One region of the Actinoplanes sp. GCM10030250 genome, then DNA from elsewhere that is predicted to be linked to it. Evidence: riboswitches for the same ligand, from Rfam matches in the RefSeq annotation. Region 1 holds a riboswitch; the other holds the start of a gene.

What was found. A riboswitch is a leader RNA that binds a small molecule or an ion and turns the genes downstream of it on or off. The one in region 1 is predicted to bind thiamine pyrophosphate.
Region 2: linked by a shared signal. The riboswitch ahead of ACFQV6_RS17280 (thiamine phosphate synthase) and the one ahead of ACFQV6_RS26010 (ECF transporter S component) in region 1 are both predicted to bind thiamine pyrophosphate.

Annotation. Positions count from the first base shown of each region.
Region 1 covers NZ_JBHTDO010000022.1:75,269-82,267, reverse strand. The annotation lists gene ACFQV6_RS26035 (ArsR/SmtB family transcription factor) at 1-185, shown strand, start outside; gene ACFQV6_RS26030 (Fur family transcriptional regulator) at 182-586, shown strand; gene ACFQV6_RS26025 (hypothetical protein) at 603-1,205, shown strand; gene ACFQV6_RS26020 (DUF6328 family protein) at 1,177-1,722, opposite strand; gene ACFQV6_RS26015 (alpha/beta fold hydrolase) at 1,754-2,566, opposite strand; TPP riboswitch at 2,706-2,808, shown strand; gene ACFQV6_RS26010 (ECF transporter S component) at 2,878-3,468, shown strand; gene ACFQV6_RS26005 (ABC transporter ATP-binding protein) at 3,470-4,900, shown strand; gene ACFQV6_RS26000 (energy-coupling factor transporter transmembrane component T family protein) at 4,897-5,697, shown strand; gene ACFQV6_RS25995 (PHP domain-containing protein) at 5,762-6,999, shown strand, end outside.
Region 2 covers NZ_JBHTDO010000012.1:13,537-20,535, forward strand. The annotation lists gene ACFQV6_RS17260 (thiamine phosphate synthase) at 1-95, opposite strand, end outside; gene ACFQV6_RS17265 (thiazole synthase) at 89-838, opposite strand; gene thiS (sulfur carrier protein ThiS) at 835-1,035, opposite strand; gene thiO (glycine oxidase ThiO) at 1,026-2,051, opposite strand; gene ACFQV6_RS17280 (thiamine phosphate synthase) at 2,048-2,629, opposite strand; TPP riboswitch at 2,616-2,726, opposite strand; gene ACFQV6_RS17285 (ABC-F family ATP-binding cassette domain-containing protein) at 2,761-4,407, opposite strand; gene ACFQV6_RS17290 (class I SAM-dependent methyltransferase) at 4,437-5,054, opposite strand; gene ACFQV6_RS17295 (hypothetical protein) at 5,151-5,942, shown strand; gene truA (tRNA pseudouridine(38-40) synthase TruA) at 6,010-6,825, opposite strand; gene rplQ (50S ribosomal protein L17) at 6,918-6,999, opposite strand, start outside.

The DNA of each region.
Region 1 (6,999 bases):
ACGACCTGGTGGAGAAGCTGGGTGCTCCGCAGCCCCTGGTCTCCCAGCACCTGCGAGTCCTGCGCGGCGCCGGTGTGGTGCGGGGCGTGCGGCGCGGCCGGGAGATCGCATACTCCCTGGTGGACGAACACGTCGCGCACATAGTCACGGACGCCGTGAGCCATGCCAGGGAGAGCCGACAGTGAATCCAGAAGCCGGAGCACCGCGCAACACCAAGCAGCGCAGCGCGGTCAGCGCCGTCCTCGGCGAGACCGAGGGCTTCCACAGCGCGCAGGACCTGCACGCGATGCTGCGGGACCGGGGCGAGCGGGTCGGCTTGACCACGGTCTACCGGACGTTGCAGGGCCTCGCCGACGCCGGTGAGATCGACGTGATGCGCCCGCCGGGTGGCGAGCACCTCTACCGGCGGTGCAGCCAGGGACATCACCACCACCTGGTGTGCCGGTCATGTGGACGGACGGTCGAGGTGGCCGGTCCGGCGGTGGAGTCTTGGGCGGACCGGGTGGCCGGTCAGCACGGCTTCGTCGACGTTTCCCACACTATGGAGATCTTCGGAACCTGCCCGGAGTGCGCCGCCAAAAGCTGAGTGCGACCCTTCCGGTGTGAAGCTCTATGCCGACCGGCTGCCGACCGCGATCCGTCAGCTCCTCACCGACATCCTCGTCGTCCTCTGGGTCTATCTCTGGATCCGGGTCGCCCTCTGGATCCGCGATCTGGTGGAGAAGCTCGCCGTGCCGGGCCAGAAGCTGGAGGGTGCCGGCACCGGCATCGCCGACAACCTGGCCGACGCCGGCGGCAAGGTCGGCCGGGTGCCGGTGGTCGGCGACGACCTGACCAAGCCGTTCACCGGTGCCGCCGACGCCGCCCGGTCCATCGCCGACGCCGGCCGCGAGCAGCAGGATTTCGTCCACCAGCTGGCGCTGATCCTGCCGCTCATCGCGATCGCCGTCCCGCTGGCCCTGGTGCTCTTCGGATGGCTGCCGCGGCGGCTGCGCTGGATCCGGCGGGCCGGTGTGGCGGCCGCGGTGCGCAGCGAACCGGCCGGCCGTGACCTGCTGGCGCTCCGGGCCCTGGCCGGCCGCCCGTTGAACGAGCTGGCCAGACTGGGCCCGGACATCGCGCAGAGCTGGCGGGCCGGTGACGCCGACGCGGTGGACGCTCTCGCCGACCTCGAACTCAGGCAGCTCGGTCTGCGCCGGCGCTGACCTCGTTCTCGTTCTCGTTCTCGTCCTCGTCCTCGCCCCAGTTGCGGTGCGCGAACGGCAGCGCCGCCCAGTAGAAGAGGAACCAGAGTGCCGTGGCCACGGTCAGCGGGATGGCCCACTTCCAGTCCAGCACGTAATCGGTGATCAGCAGGACGCTGCTCACCATCGAGACGAGCATGAACGCCAGGCCGGCGGAGGCGACCTTGTGCGCGTACCGGACCAGCTCGGGCTTGCGGCCCTGCCGGAACAGCGCGCGGTGGAACGCGACCGGCGAGATGATCAGCGCGGTGGCGAACGCCGCGCTGATCAGCGCCACGATGTATACGTCCTTCTGGAAGTTCGTGGCCTGCGGGAACCCGCTGCTGAACGGCAGGGTCAGCAGGAACGCGAAGAGGATCTGCACGCCGGTCTGTGCGACGCGCAGCTCCTGGAGCAGGTCCGCGAAGTTGCGGTCCCACCGCTGCTTCTCGGTCTCGTGGGACTGATCTTTCCGGGGGGTGTGTGTTTCGACCGCCATGACGGCGCAGCGTTCCCCCGCGGGCACATGGTCAAACGCCGATGCGAGCCAGCACGGCGTCGGCGAGTTCGCGTGGCGCCTGTTCCGGCACCCAGTGGCTGACACCCTTCATGGCGACGAGCTGGTATTCCGCCTCCACCCAGTCGGCGGTCCGCAGCGCGGCGGTGAGCCCGACCACCCCGTCCCCGTCGCTCCAGACGTACGTCGTCGGCACCTTCACCACACCGGTCCCGGCCACCTGGTCCAGGCTGAAGGCGCGGTACCAGTTCAGGCCGCCGGTGAGCCGGCCGGGCTCGTGCATCGCCTCGACGTACTGCTCGGCGTGGTGCAGCGGGCGCAGCATCCAGCGCAGCATGGTGCCGTTGCGGGTGAGCAGCAGGCGTTCCGCCCCCGCCGATTGGAAGACCCTGAAGTACGCGAGACGCGCGCGCTGCGACAGGCGGACACGCATGGCCAGCATCATGGCGCGCGGGTGCGGTACCGAGATCGCGGTGAGCGTCCGCACCCGGTCCGGGTGCCGGGCGGCGAGCAGCCAGGCGACGTAGGCGCCCCAGTCGTGGCCGACCACGTGCGCCTTCTCCACACCGAGGCTGTCCAGCACGGCGAGGGCGTCCGCTGTCACCTCGTCCATCCGGTACTCGGACACCTCGCCGGGCCGCGCGCCGGGTGAGCAGCCCCGCTGATCCAGGGCGTAGGTGCGGAGACCGGCCGCGTGCAGCCGCGGGACCAAGAGGTCGAACTCGCGATGATCCTGCGGAAATCCGTGCAGAAGCAGCACCGGATCACCGTCGGCGGGTCCGCCCTCATGGACGTCGAAGGTCAGTCCGCGAGCCTTGACCTGCATGTGATCGCTCCCTCCCTGTCCCCAGCCATTACCGGGTGTTAGCGTCATCGAAGCACATGCAGCGAAGGTTGTTCGCGACGGCGGAGATCAGGCGCGTCACCCACCCGAGGCGCCGGTCCAGGTAGGTCGCGAACAACCTTCGATCCGACAGGGGAGCGCAAGGCGCTGAGAGTGCGGGCAACCGCAGACCCTCGTACCTGATCTGGGTAATGCCAGCGCAGGAAGTTCGGTCTTCTCCAGCCGCGCCGTGTCCGGGCATCGCCGCCCGGTCCGCGGCGTGCGTCTCCTCCCGGTACCCGCTGGGAGGCGTCATGAAAGACATCAACACCAACCGCTGGCGAACGATGGACGTCGTGATCGCCTCGGTCATCGCCGTCGCGTTCGGCGTGATCTTCTGGGCCTGGAACACGGTCTGGAGCATCACCGAGAGCGCGTTCGCCTTCTTCCCGCCCGCTCAGGCCCTGCTCTACGGTGTCTGGCTGATGCCGGCCGTGCTGAGCGGCCTGATCATCCGCAAGCCGGGTGCGGCGCTCTACACCGAGGCCGTCGCGGCGATCATCTCCGCGCTGCTCGGTAACGCGTGGGGCGCGACAGTCATCCCCCAGGGCCTGATCCAGGGCCTCGGCGCGGAGCTGGCGTTCGCGGCGCTGCGCTACCGGTCGTTCCGGCTGCCGGCTGCGCTGCTCGCCGGTGCGCTGACCGGCCTCAGCGCGGCACTGTTCGACTTCATCGTCTGGAACTCCGAGTACGCGCTCGGGAGCTACCGCATCCCGTACGCGATCTTCACCGTGGTCAGCGGCACGCTCCTGGCCGGGCTCGGCAGCTGGGCCGTGGTCCGGGCGCTCGCACCGACGGGTGTGCTGGACCGGTTCGGCGCGGGCCGGGAACGGGCACTCATCTGACATGAGTGAGGTTCGGCTTCGCGATTTCGGGTGGCGGCACGCCGGGCGCCGCGCCTGGGCGGTCCGCGGGCTGGACCTGGACATCCGGCACGGCGAGCGGGTGCTCCTGCTGGGTCCCTCGGGGGCCGGTAAGAGCACCCTGCTCGCCGCGCTGGCGGGCCTGCTGGCGGAGGACTCCGGCGAGTCCGAGGGCACCATCGAGATCGACGGGCTGGATCCGCGGAAGGCCCGCGAGCGTGTCGGCATCGTCTTCCAGGATCCGCAGACGCAACTGGTGATGGCGCGCAGCGGTGACGACGTGGCGTTCGGTTGCGAGAACCGGGGAGTGTCCGCAAATGACATCTGGCCACGAGTATCCGATGCGCTTGATCGAGTCGGTTTCCGGTACCCCATCAATCGACCGACGACCGCGCTCTCCGGCGGTGAGGCGCAACGCCTCGCCCTGGCCGGGGTCCTGGCCCTGAGGCCAGGCCTGCTGTTGCTCGACGAGCCGACCGCGAACCTGGATCCGGCCGGTGCTGAGCTGATCCGTGCCGCGGTCGCGCGGGTGACCAGCCCGGAGACCACGCTGATCATCGTGGAACACCGGGTGGCCGAGGCACTCGAGCTGGTGGACCGCGTGGTGGTGCTCGAGCCGGGCGGTGGGGTGCGCGCCGATGGCGCACCCGAGGTGATCTTCGCTGCCTACGGCGACAAGCTGGCGGACGAGGGCGTCTGGGTGCCCGGTTTCAGCACCGCGCCGATCAAGGCCATATCAAAGGCACAGAACGATTTTGTACGGGCTGAGCACATCTCCGTGACCGGACGGCTGGCTCCCGTCTCGATCGGTGCGGGAGCCGGCGAGCTGGTGGCCGTGACCGGGCCCAACGGCGCCGGAAAGTCCACGCTCGCGCTGCTGCTCGGCGGGCTGATCGCCCCGGACTCGGGACGGATCGAGGCGTTCGGTGACCGGCGGCCCCCGCACCGGTGGCGGGCGGCGGCGCTCACCCAGCGGATCGGATCGGTCTTCCAGAACCCGGAGCACCAGTTCGTCACCAGCCGGGTGTCCGACGAGCTGGCGCTGGGGCCACGCCGGGTCGGCAAGACGCCGGAGGAGGTCCGGCGGATCGTCGGCGAGCTGCTGGAACGGCTGCGGCTGACGAAGCTGGCGGCGGCCAACCCGTACACCCTCTCCGGCGGTGAGGCCCGGCGGCTCAGCGTGGCGACGGCGCTGGCCACCGCGCCGCGGCTGCTGGTGCTCGACGAGCCGACGTTCGGACAGGACCGGCGTACCTGGCAGGAGCTTGTCGACCTGCTGGCCGGGCTGCGGGCGGAGGGGCACGGGATCGTCGCTGTCACCCACGACGAGGCGTTCGTCCGTACGATCGCCGACCGCACCGTGCCCCTCGGTGAGCCGGCGCCGGACCCACTTCCCCGGAGGTTGCGCCCGTGACCGCGTTCGAGGTCATCGCCGATGTCTCCGCGCCCCTCGCCCGCCGTAACCCGGTCGCCAAGCTCGGCGCCGCCCTGCTGTTCTCGCTCCCTCTGGTCTCCACTGTCGACCCGTTCACCCCGGCCGTGGCGCTGCTGCTGGAACTCGCGGTGCTGCCGTTCTTCGGTGTGCGTTACCGGGCGCTGGCCCGCCGGGTGGCACCGCTGCTGCTCGCCGCGGCCGGGGTGCTGGTCACGCTGACACTGTTCGCCGCCGAGCGCACCGGCAGCCTGCTGGTGTCGCTCGGGCCCTTCGACATCACCACGGGCGTGCTCGCGAGCGCGGCCGGCCTGATCCTGCGGATCTTCGCGGTGGCGCTGCCCGGCATCGTCGTCTTCGCGACCACCGACCCCACCGACCTGGCCGACGCGCTGGTGCAGAACGCGAAGGCACCGGCCCGGTTCGCCATCGGGGCGCTCGCCGCGTTCCGGCTGCTGCCGCTGCTCGGCGAGGAGTGGCGGACGCTCACCCTGGCCCGCCGGGCGCGCGGTGTCGACGCCGGGCGCAACCCGGTGGCGAAGCTGCGGATGTTCGCCTCGACCGCGTTCGCCCTGCTGGTCGGCGCGTTGCGGCGCGGGGTCCGGCTGGCGGTGGCGATGGACGCGCGGGGCTTCGACTCGGGCGCACCCCGCACCTACGCCCGGCGCCAGCACTTCACCGCCGCGGATACCGCGCTGCTGGTCGGCGCCGGTGTGGCCGCCATGTCGATCTTGACGCTTTCAGTGGCGTTGGGGGTTTTCCGGCCGGTTGTCGGCTGATCGTTCGCCCGGCGGTCACGAGATCGCCAGCGGCCGTTGTCCTGATCGGATCAGGGTGACGCGCATGGGTCACGGCCACGATCATTCGCATTCTGTTTCCGCAACCGGCGCCGACGTTCCGGAGGCGCTGGACCTGAGCATCCCGGAGAGCGAGCTCTCCCCCGGTGACAGCTCCCGCCGCCGCTTCCTGCTCGGCGCCGGCCTGCTCGGCGCCGGTGCGGCCGCCTCCGTGCTCGCCCAGCCGGGCGCCGCCGCGGCCGCCGGGCTCCGGCACACCCACGACGCCGCCGGTGGTGGCACCGCGAAGGGCGGGTTCCGCTGGCTCGCCGGCGACCACCACATTCACACCCAGTACAGCTCCGACGCCCAGTACCGGGTCCTCGACCAGGCTTCGAAGGGCCACGCCTACGGGCTGGACTGGCTGGCCATCACCGACCACGGCAGTGTCACCCATGCCAAGATCGGCGTGGACAAGGTCAACCCGGACATCCTGCGTACCCGCAAGGAACTGCCGGAGCTGCTCACCTTCCAGGGTCTGGAGTGGAACATCCCGGCCGCCGAGCACGCCACCGTGTTCGTGCACCCGGGCCGTCACGAGGTCGACGTCCTCAAGCAGTTCGAGAACGCGTACGACGGCTCGATGCTGCCGGCGACCAACACCAACGCCCAGAACGAGGCGATGGCGATCGCCGGCATCCAGTTCCTCGGCGAGCAGGTACGCAAGCGCAAGGTCGACGGTGCGCTGTTCTTCGCCAACCACCCGGCCCGGCGCGGCATCGACTCGCCGCACGAGATCCGCAACTGGCGTGACGCCGACCCGACCGTCGCCGTCGGCTTCGAGGGCGCACCGGGCCACCAGGCCGCGGGCATCCCGGCACCGAACGGCCGGGGCGGCGCCCGTGGCTACTACGACAACAATCCGTCGGCCGCGTCGTTCGCCGGCTACCCGCTGGAGAGCTACCGCACCTGGGGCGGCTTCGACTGGATGACCGCCACCGTCGGCGGCCTCTGGGACAGCCTGCTCGCCGAGGGCAAGGCGTGGTGGATCACCGTCAACTCGGACAGCCACGTCAACTACCTGGACCAGACCGAGCGCGGCCCGGGCAGCGACTTCAACACCAACGGCAAATACAACGACCCCGTCTACAACGGGTCGATCAACACGCAGGCCGGCGACTTCTGGCCGGGCTACTACGGCCGTACGAACGTGGGCGCGTCGTCCTTCTCGTACAAGTCGGTCATGGACGGCCTGCGCGCCGGCCGCGTCTGGGTCGACCACGGCCGGCTGATCAAGAACCTGGA
Region 2 (6,999 bases), on a different contig from region 1:
GCGCCGCCGCGGACCGCCGCCCGGACCACCTCGACGAGCGGCCCGGCGGCGGATCTCCGATCGGTGAGCACAACGAGCCCGCCCGGCGTCACCACACCGGAATCCCCTCGTCGGCGGTGGACGCGACCGCGTGGAAACGGCGCGGAATGCGCCCGGCGGCCCTGGCCAGACGACCGGCCCGGACCGCGTGCCGCATCGCCGCTGCCATCGCCGCCGGATCCTCGGCCCGGGTGATCGCGCTGGCGATCAGCACCGCGTCGCAGCCCAGTTCCATGGCGAGCGCCGCGTCCGAGGCCGTCCCGATTCCGGCGTCCAGGACCACCGGCACGTCGACGCTCTGCCGGATCAGTTCGATGTGGTGCGGGTTGGAGATCCCGAGACCGGAACCGATCGGCGAACCGGCCGGCATCACCGCGGCACATCCGGCGTCCGCGAGACGGCGGGCCAGAATCGGATCATCACTGGTGTACGGCAGAACCGTGAAACCATCCGCGACAAGGATCTCCGCGGCCCGCAGCAACTCCACGCCGTCCGGCAGCAGGGTCCGCTCGTCCCCGATCACCTCGAGCTTGATCAGTTCGGTCTCGAACGCCTCCCGCGCCATCTGCGCCGCCTTGACCGCGTCACCGGCCGTGTAGCAGCCCGCGGTGTTCGGCAGCACCTGTACGCCGAGGCGGTCCAGCATCGGCAGCAGTCCCGGCCCGGCCGCCTCGACCCGGCGCAGCGCCACCGTGACCAGCGTCGTCTCCGAGGCCCGGATGGCGTCTTCGAGTGCGGAGAGGCTGTTCGCACCACCGGTGCCGAGGATCAGCCCGTTCTCCGGTAGAAACATGATCATCCTCCCTGTGCGGCGGTGAGCACCTCGACCTTGTCGCCGTCGGCCAGGTCGACCGCGGACCACGTCGATCGCGGCACGACCGTCCCGTTGACAGCGACCGCCACACCGCGGTTCGCCGAGGTGATCTCGGCGACCAGCGCCGCAACCGAGCAGATGTCGGGCCGACTACGCGGCTTCCCGTTGACCGTCAGGCGCATCCGAACCTCCCGGGTTCGAAGGATTCCAGCAGGGGGTCGGCCGATCCGGTCAGAACCAGATCGGCGATGAGCCGGGCCGTGATCGGCGCCAGCAGCACGCCGTTGCGGTGATGGCCGGCCGCTACCACCGTCTTGCGGCTGTCGTCGAGATGTCCGAGCAGCGGCGCGTTGTCCGGCGTTCCGGGCCGATGCCCCACGGTGAACTCGGTGATCTCGTGCTCGGCGAGCCCCGGTACGAGATCGAGCGCGGCCCGGAGCAGGTCGTGCACGCCACCGGCGGTGAGCGCCCGGTCGGTCCGTTCCTCCTGGGTGGCTCCGACGACCACCTCACCGTCAGCGCGCGGAACGAGGTAGACGTGCCGCCCGTCGGCCGTACCGTCGATCACGTGCCGCAGCACGCCGGGCTCTCCGCGCAGGCGCACCATCTGGCCTTTCACCGGCCGGACCGGCAGCCCGGTGAGCGCCGCCGTGCCGCAGCCCGCCGCGACCACGCACCGCTCCTCGTCCAGTTCGGACAGGTCGGTGACGCGCCGCGTCAGAACCCGCCCGGCGAGGCGGATCCGCAGCGCCGCGACCACCTTCCGCGGATCGACCTGCCGCTCAGCCGGCGCGAAGACACCCGCCCGAATCCGGGGTGACAGCGCCGGCTCCCGATCACGCAGCTGGCTTCCGGTCAGCGGGGTCAGTTTCTGGTGCTTCCACTCCCGGGCCGATTCCGCGACATCATCCGCGGTCAGAGCCACACCGAGCGTCCCGGCATCGTCGTAGCCGACGTCACCGAGCCCGTCGGCGAACGCCGGCCACAGCTCGTTCGACGCCTCCAGCAGCCGGATGAGGTGCGGATATTCGAAGGCCGACTCCCCTCCGGGCGCCAGCATCCCGGCCGCGACGTGCCAGGCACCATCCGTACCGTCCGGCGACGGGTCGTAGACGGTCACATCCGCCCCGCGCCGCAGCAACTCCGCCGCGATCGCAAGCCCGATGATCCCGCCGCCGACAACAGCGACGCGGCTCATCGCAGGACCGCCGAGAACTCCGCAACCGCCCCCTTCGGATCCCCCACGAAGGCGGAGACCGCCGCAACACCGTGCACCGCGAGCAGCGGCACCCGTTCCGCGGTGATACCGCCGATCGCCAGGACCGGCGTACCCGGAACCGCCTCGGCGACAGCCGCGATCGCTGCCGGTCCGAGCGGCGGCGGCAACCCGTCCTTGGTGGACGTCTCGAAAGCCGGCCCGACACCGAGATAGCTCGCCCCATCGGCCACCGCCGCGCGGGCTGCCGCGGGGGTACGACAGGTGGCGCCCACGACCGCATCCGGACCCAGTACCCGGCGAACGGCCGAGACCGGCAGATCGTCCGCGCCCACGTGCACGCCGTCCGCTCCGGCCGCCAGCGCCACGCCAACTCGGTCGTTGACCAGCACCATCGTCCCGGCCGGCCGGCAGAGCGCAACCGCCTCCACAGTCAGCGCATAGGCCGAAGCGTCGGTGCTCTTGACCCGAATCTGGACCGCCACGTCGGGGAGCCCTGCCACACCACGAACGACATCGATGGAATCGGTGATGACGTGGATGCGAGGAAACATCGACACTCCTCCCTGCGCCGGCATTACCCGGATCAGGTTCGACGGTCGGGGGCGGCGTCAGCCCCCCTCTCAGCCCGTTGCCCGGACTCCCGTGGGGTTGTTTGTAACCGGACCATAACCGGTCCGTGACGAGAAAACTAGCGGACGTCCCAGACCGGCTCCGGCACCTCGACCACCTCGCCGTCGCTCCTGAACAGCACGAAGCGATCGAAGGAACGCGTGAACCACCGGTCGTGGGTGACCGCTATCACCGTGCCGTCGAACGCCTTCAACCCCTCCTCCAGAGCCTCCGCCGACGCCAGGTCCAGGTTGTCCGTGGGCTCGTCGAGCAGCAGCACGGTAGCCCCCGAGAGTTCCAGCAGCAGCACCAGGAACCGAGCCTGCTGTCCACCCGAGAGGGTCCCGAACCGCTGATCACCCTGTGCGGCCAGTTCGTACCGGTTGAGGGCCTTCATCGCACCCGCACGGTCCATTCCGGACCGGTGCTCGTCACCTCGCCACAGAATCTCGACGAGCGTCTTCTGCAGCAGCTCAGGCCGGTCGTGGGTCTGCGAGAAGTGCCCGGGGCGGACCCGGGCGCCGAGCCTGGCGCGGCCCTCGTGAGCGACGTGCGACAGCGGCGCACCGTCGACCGGTTTGTGCTCCAGGTCGGGCTCACTGCCGCCGGCGGCGAGCAGCCGCAGGAAGTGCGACTTGCCGGTGCCGTTCGCGCCGAGGACTGCCACCCGATCGCCGTACCAGATCTCCAGGTCGAAGGGGAAAGTCAGGTTCTCCAGTTCGACGCCCTCGCAGATCACCGCCCGCTTGCCGGTACGCCCGCCCCGCAGGTTCATCCGCAGCGACTGCTCCTTCGGCGGCAGCGGCGGCGGCCCCGCCTCCTCGAACTTGCGCAACCGCGTCTGCGCGGCCTGATAGCGCGAGGCCAGCCCGTCGTTGTAGGCGGCCTTGTTCTTCAGCGTGAAGACCAGTTCCTTGAGCTTCTCGTGCTCCTCGTCCCAGCGGCGCCGGTTCTCCTCCATGCGGTCGTGCCGGTGCAGCCGGGCCTCGTGCCAGGAGGCGAATCCGCCCGGATGCGTCCAGGCGCTGCCGCCCTCCACCGCGACCACCCGGTCCGCGGTCTGCGCCAGCAACTCCCGGTCGTGCGAGACGTAGAGCACCGATTTCTGCGACTCCCGCATGCGCTGCTCCAGCCAGCGTTTGGCGGGCACGTCGAGAAAGTTGTCCGGCTCGTCGAGCAGCAGCACCTCGTCGGTGCCGCGCAGCAGCAGGTCCAGGGCGAACCGTTTCTGCTCACCACCGGAGAGCGTCCGCACGACGCGGCTCTTGGTCTCCTCCCACGGCTTGCCGAGGATCGCCACGGCCACCGTGTCGAAGAGCACCTCCGCCTCGTAACCGCCGGTCTCGCCCCAGTGTGCGAGCGCGTTCGCGTAGGCGATCTGGCTCTTCTCGGTCTCGTCGAGGGCCTCGGCCGCGCGCCGCAACCGTTCACCGGCCGCGCTGAGGGCGGGGGTCACCAACGACAATGCAAGATCTTCGAGGGTACGGTCATCGCCGATCATGCCGATGAACTGGCGCATCACGCCCAGCCCGCCGGCCCGCGCGATGGTGCCGGACTGTGTCGGGATGTCCCCGGCCACCATCCGCATCAGCGTGGTCTTGCCGGCACCGTTCGGCCCGACGAGAGCCACCTTCGCCCCTTCGCCGATCCGGAACGACACGTCGGCGAAAAGCTCACGCCCGTCCGGAAGCACGAACCCGGCACCGGCGACATCCACGTAACCCATGCCCGGCATCCTCCCTCGTGGGCGCGCGACTAGTCAGCCGAATTTCCGGTGACCCGGAGCACCCGGAAGCCCTTCTGGCTGGCCACCCGCTCGACCGTCCAGCCGTTCCCGACGAGCCAGCTGTGCAGCGAGTCACCACCGAGGTTGCGGTTGATCACCAGCCAGGCGGTGCCGCCGGGCGCCAGGCGGGGCAGCCAGCGCTCCATGATGGCGTGCAGCTCCGCCTTGCCGACGTGGGTCGGCGGGTTGCTCCAGATCTGCGCGAACGTCACGTCGCCGGGCACCTCGTCCGGCGCGGCGACCCGGATCCGGTCGCCCAGCTCGAGTTTCGCCGCGTTCTCCGCGGTCAGCTCCCGGGCCCGCGAGTTCACGTCGACGGCGTAGACGGTCGTCGCGGGTGCCTCGCTGGCGAGGACGCACGCGATCGGACCGTAGCCGCAGCCGAGGTCCAGCAGGGTGCCTTCGGTGGCGGGACCGGGAAGGCCGGCCTTGCGCAGCAGTACGGCGGTGCCGGAGTCCAGCCGCCCGGCCGAGAACACCCCGGAGGCGACAGCCAGCCGGTAGTTTCGGCCGGCGACGCTGAACTCGATCTCGCCCCGCCGGAACGGCGCTTCGGGCTCGGCGGTGAAGTAGTGGTCGGCGCTCACCCGCCAAGTCTCCCGCCGCCAGGTTACGGGTCACCCGGCGGGGTGGCGGACAAGCTGTGCGTTCATAGATCAGCGTGCGCGCCTAGCTTGGGGTCCATGCGGTACGCCACCCCAACGCGCTCCGCCCACCGCGCCATCCCGGCCGGTAGCCTCGCCCTGCTGGTGAGGCACCCGGGTCCCATCGGTCAGCATCGCTACCACCCAGGGGTCCGGACCCGGCCGCACCGGCACGTCCGGCGGAACCCGCACCAGACCGCCCACCTGCTCACCCGCGGCCTGGCCGCCCTCATCGTCGCCGGCATCTTCGTGATGCTGGCCGTCCTCATCGTCGCCGACGAACGTCACCCCACCACGTCCGCGGGCCACACCACCGCGGAGATCGACCGTCTCCTCGCATCGCGCGCCGTTGATCCGGCGCCGTTGTCGGAGACCGAGGTCTTTCCCGCCGGCTCCGCGTCCTACGCGCTGGGCAAAACCGGCCTCACGGCCGACTGCACGGTCGCGGTCACCGGCACGTTGCGCTCCACACTGCAGCGGTACGGGTGCACGCAAGCAGTTCGTGCCGCTCTGACCGTGCCGTACGCCGACTACCGCATCACCGCCGGAGTGCTGAACCTGCCGGACACCGCGGCCGCCACGGCCCTCGGCACCCAGATCCGCGAGCAGGTCGTGACGGCTGACGGCGGGTTCTCCGGGATGAGTGGCGAGGAGCCCGGACCGGGCACGCCGATCGTCTGGCGCACCCGTGGCCACTACCTGATGTACTGCGTGATCACCGGCCCGAACGGCGAACTCCTGCCCGCCGACGACCCCCGTGTCCAGCAGATCACCCACGACCTGGTCGACGTCCACCTCGCCGAGACCGTCCTCCCCCGCCGAGCAACCTGACCCCACCCACGGCTGGCTCCCAGTGCCGTCTCAACGCACCTGACACAGCACCGGGGACCAGCCGGTGTTACGCGCGGAGGCGGCGGGTGGCTTCGGCTCGGGCGGCGTACTCAGTCTGCTCGGGATAGCCGACGGCGATCAGCGTGAGGCCGTGCGCGGGTGCCACGGTCACCTCGCTGGAACGCTCGCGCAGGGTCAGCAGGCGGGCCGGCCAGTCCGGCTCGCGGCGCCCGTCGCCGACCGTGAGCATCGCGCCGACCAGGCTGCGGACCATGGCCTGGCAGAACGCGTCCGCCTGCACGGTCGCCACGCAGATCCGGTCCGCGTCACGCCGCCACTGGAGCCGGGTGATCGCCCGGATCGTGGTGGCGTGCTCCTTGCGCTTGCAGAAGGCGGCGAAGTCGTGCTCGCCGACCAGCCCGGCAGCGGCGGCGTTGAGCCGGTCCAGGTCGAGGCGCCGCAACCAGCCGAGGGTGTCGTGGCGGCGCAACGGCTCCGGGCCCCAGGGGTCGTCCGAGACGCGGTACTCGTACCGGCGGAAGGTCGCGGAGAACCGTGCGTCGAAGTCGGCCGGTACCGGGGTGACCGATCGGACCCGTGCGTCCGGCGGCATCAGCGCGGCCAGCCGCCGCAACAGCGAGTCCGCCAGCCGCTCCCAGTCCTCCACCGGCAGGTCGACATGGCAGACCTGACCGGTGGCGTGCACCCCGGCATCGGTACGCCCGGCGACGGTCAGACCGAGCGGAGTCTCCGCACCGACCAGGCGCCCGAACGCCTCGGTGAGGACGCCGGCGACCGTCCGCCGTGCGGGTTGCGCGGCCCAGCCCGAGAAATCGGCGCCGTCATACGACACGTCCAGTCGGAGACGAATGGAATCCGGCATACGGCGGAGCGCTCCTCGCGTACAAAATGGTTGTTCTTGAACGGAAAAGACCCGGCACCCAGAAAGGGTGCCGGGTCTTTGCTACCTGAAGATCAGGCCTTGACGTCGTCGCCCTCGGCCTGAGAGCCGGGGCCTTCGGCGCCCTTGTCGCCGGACGCGTTGACCGGAGCCTCA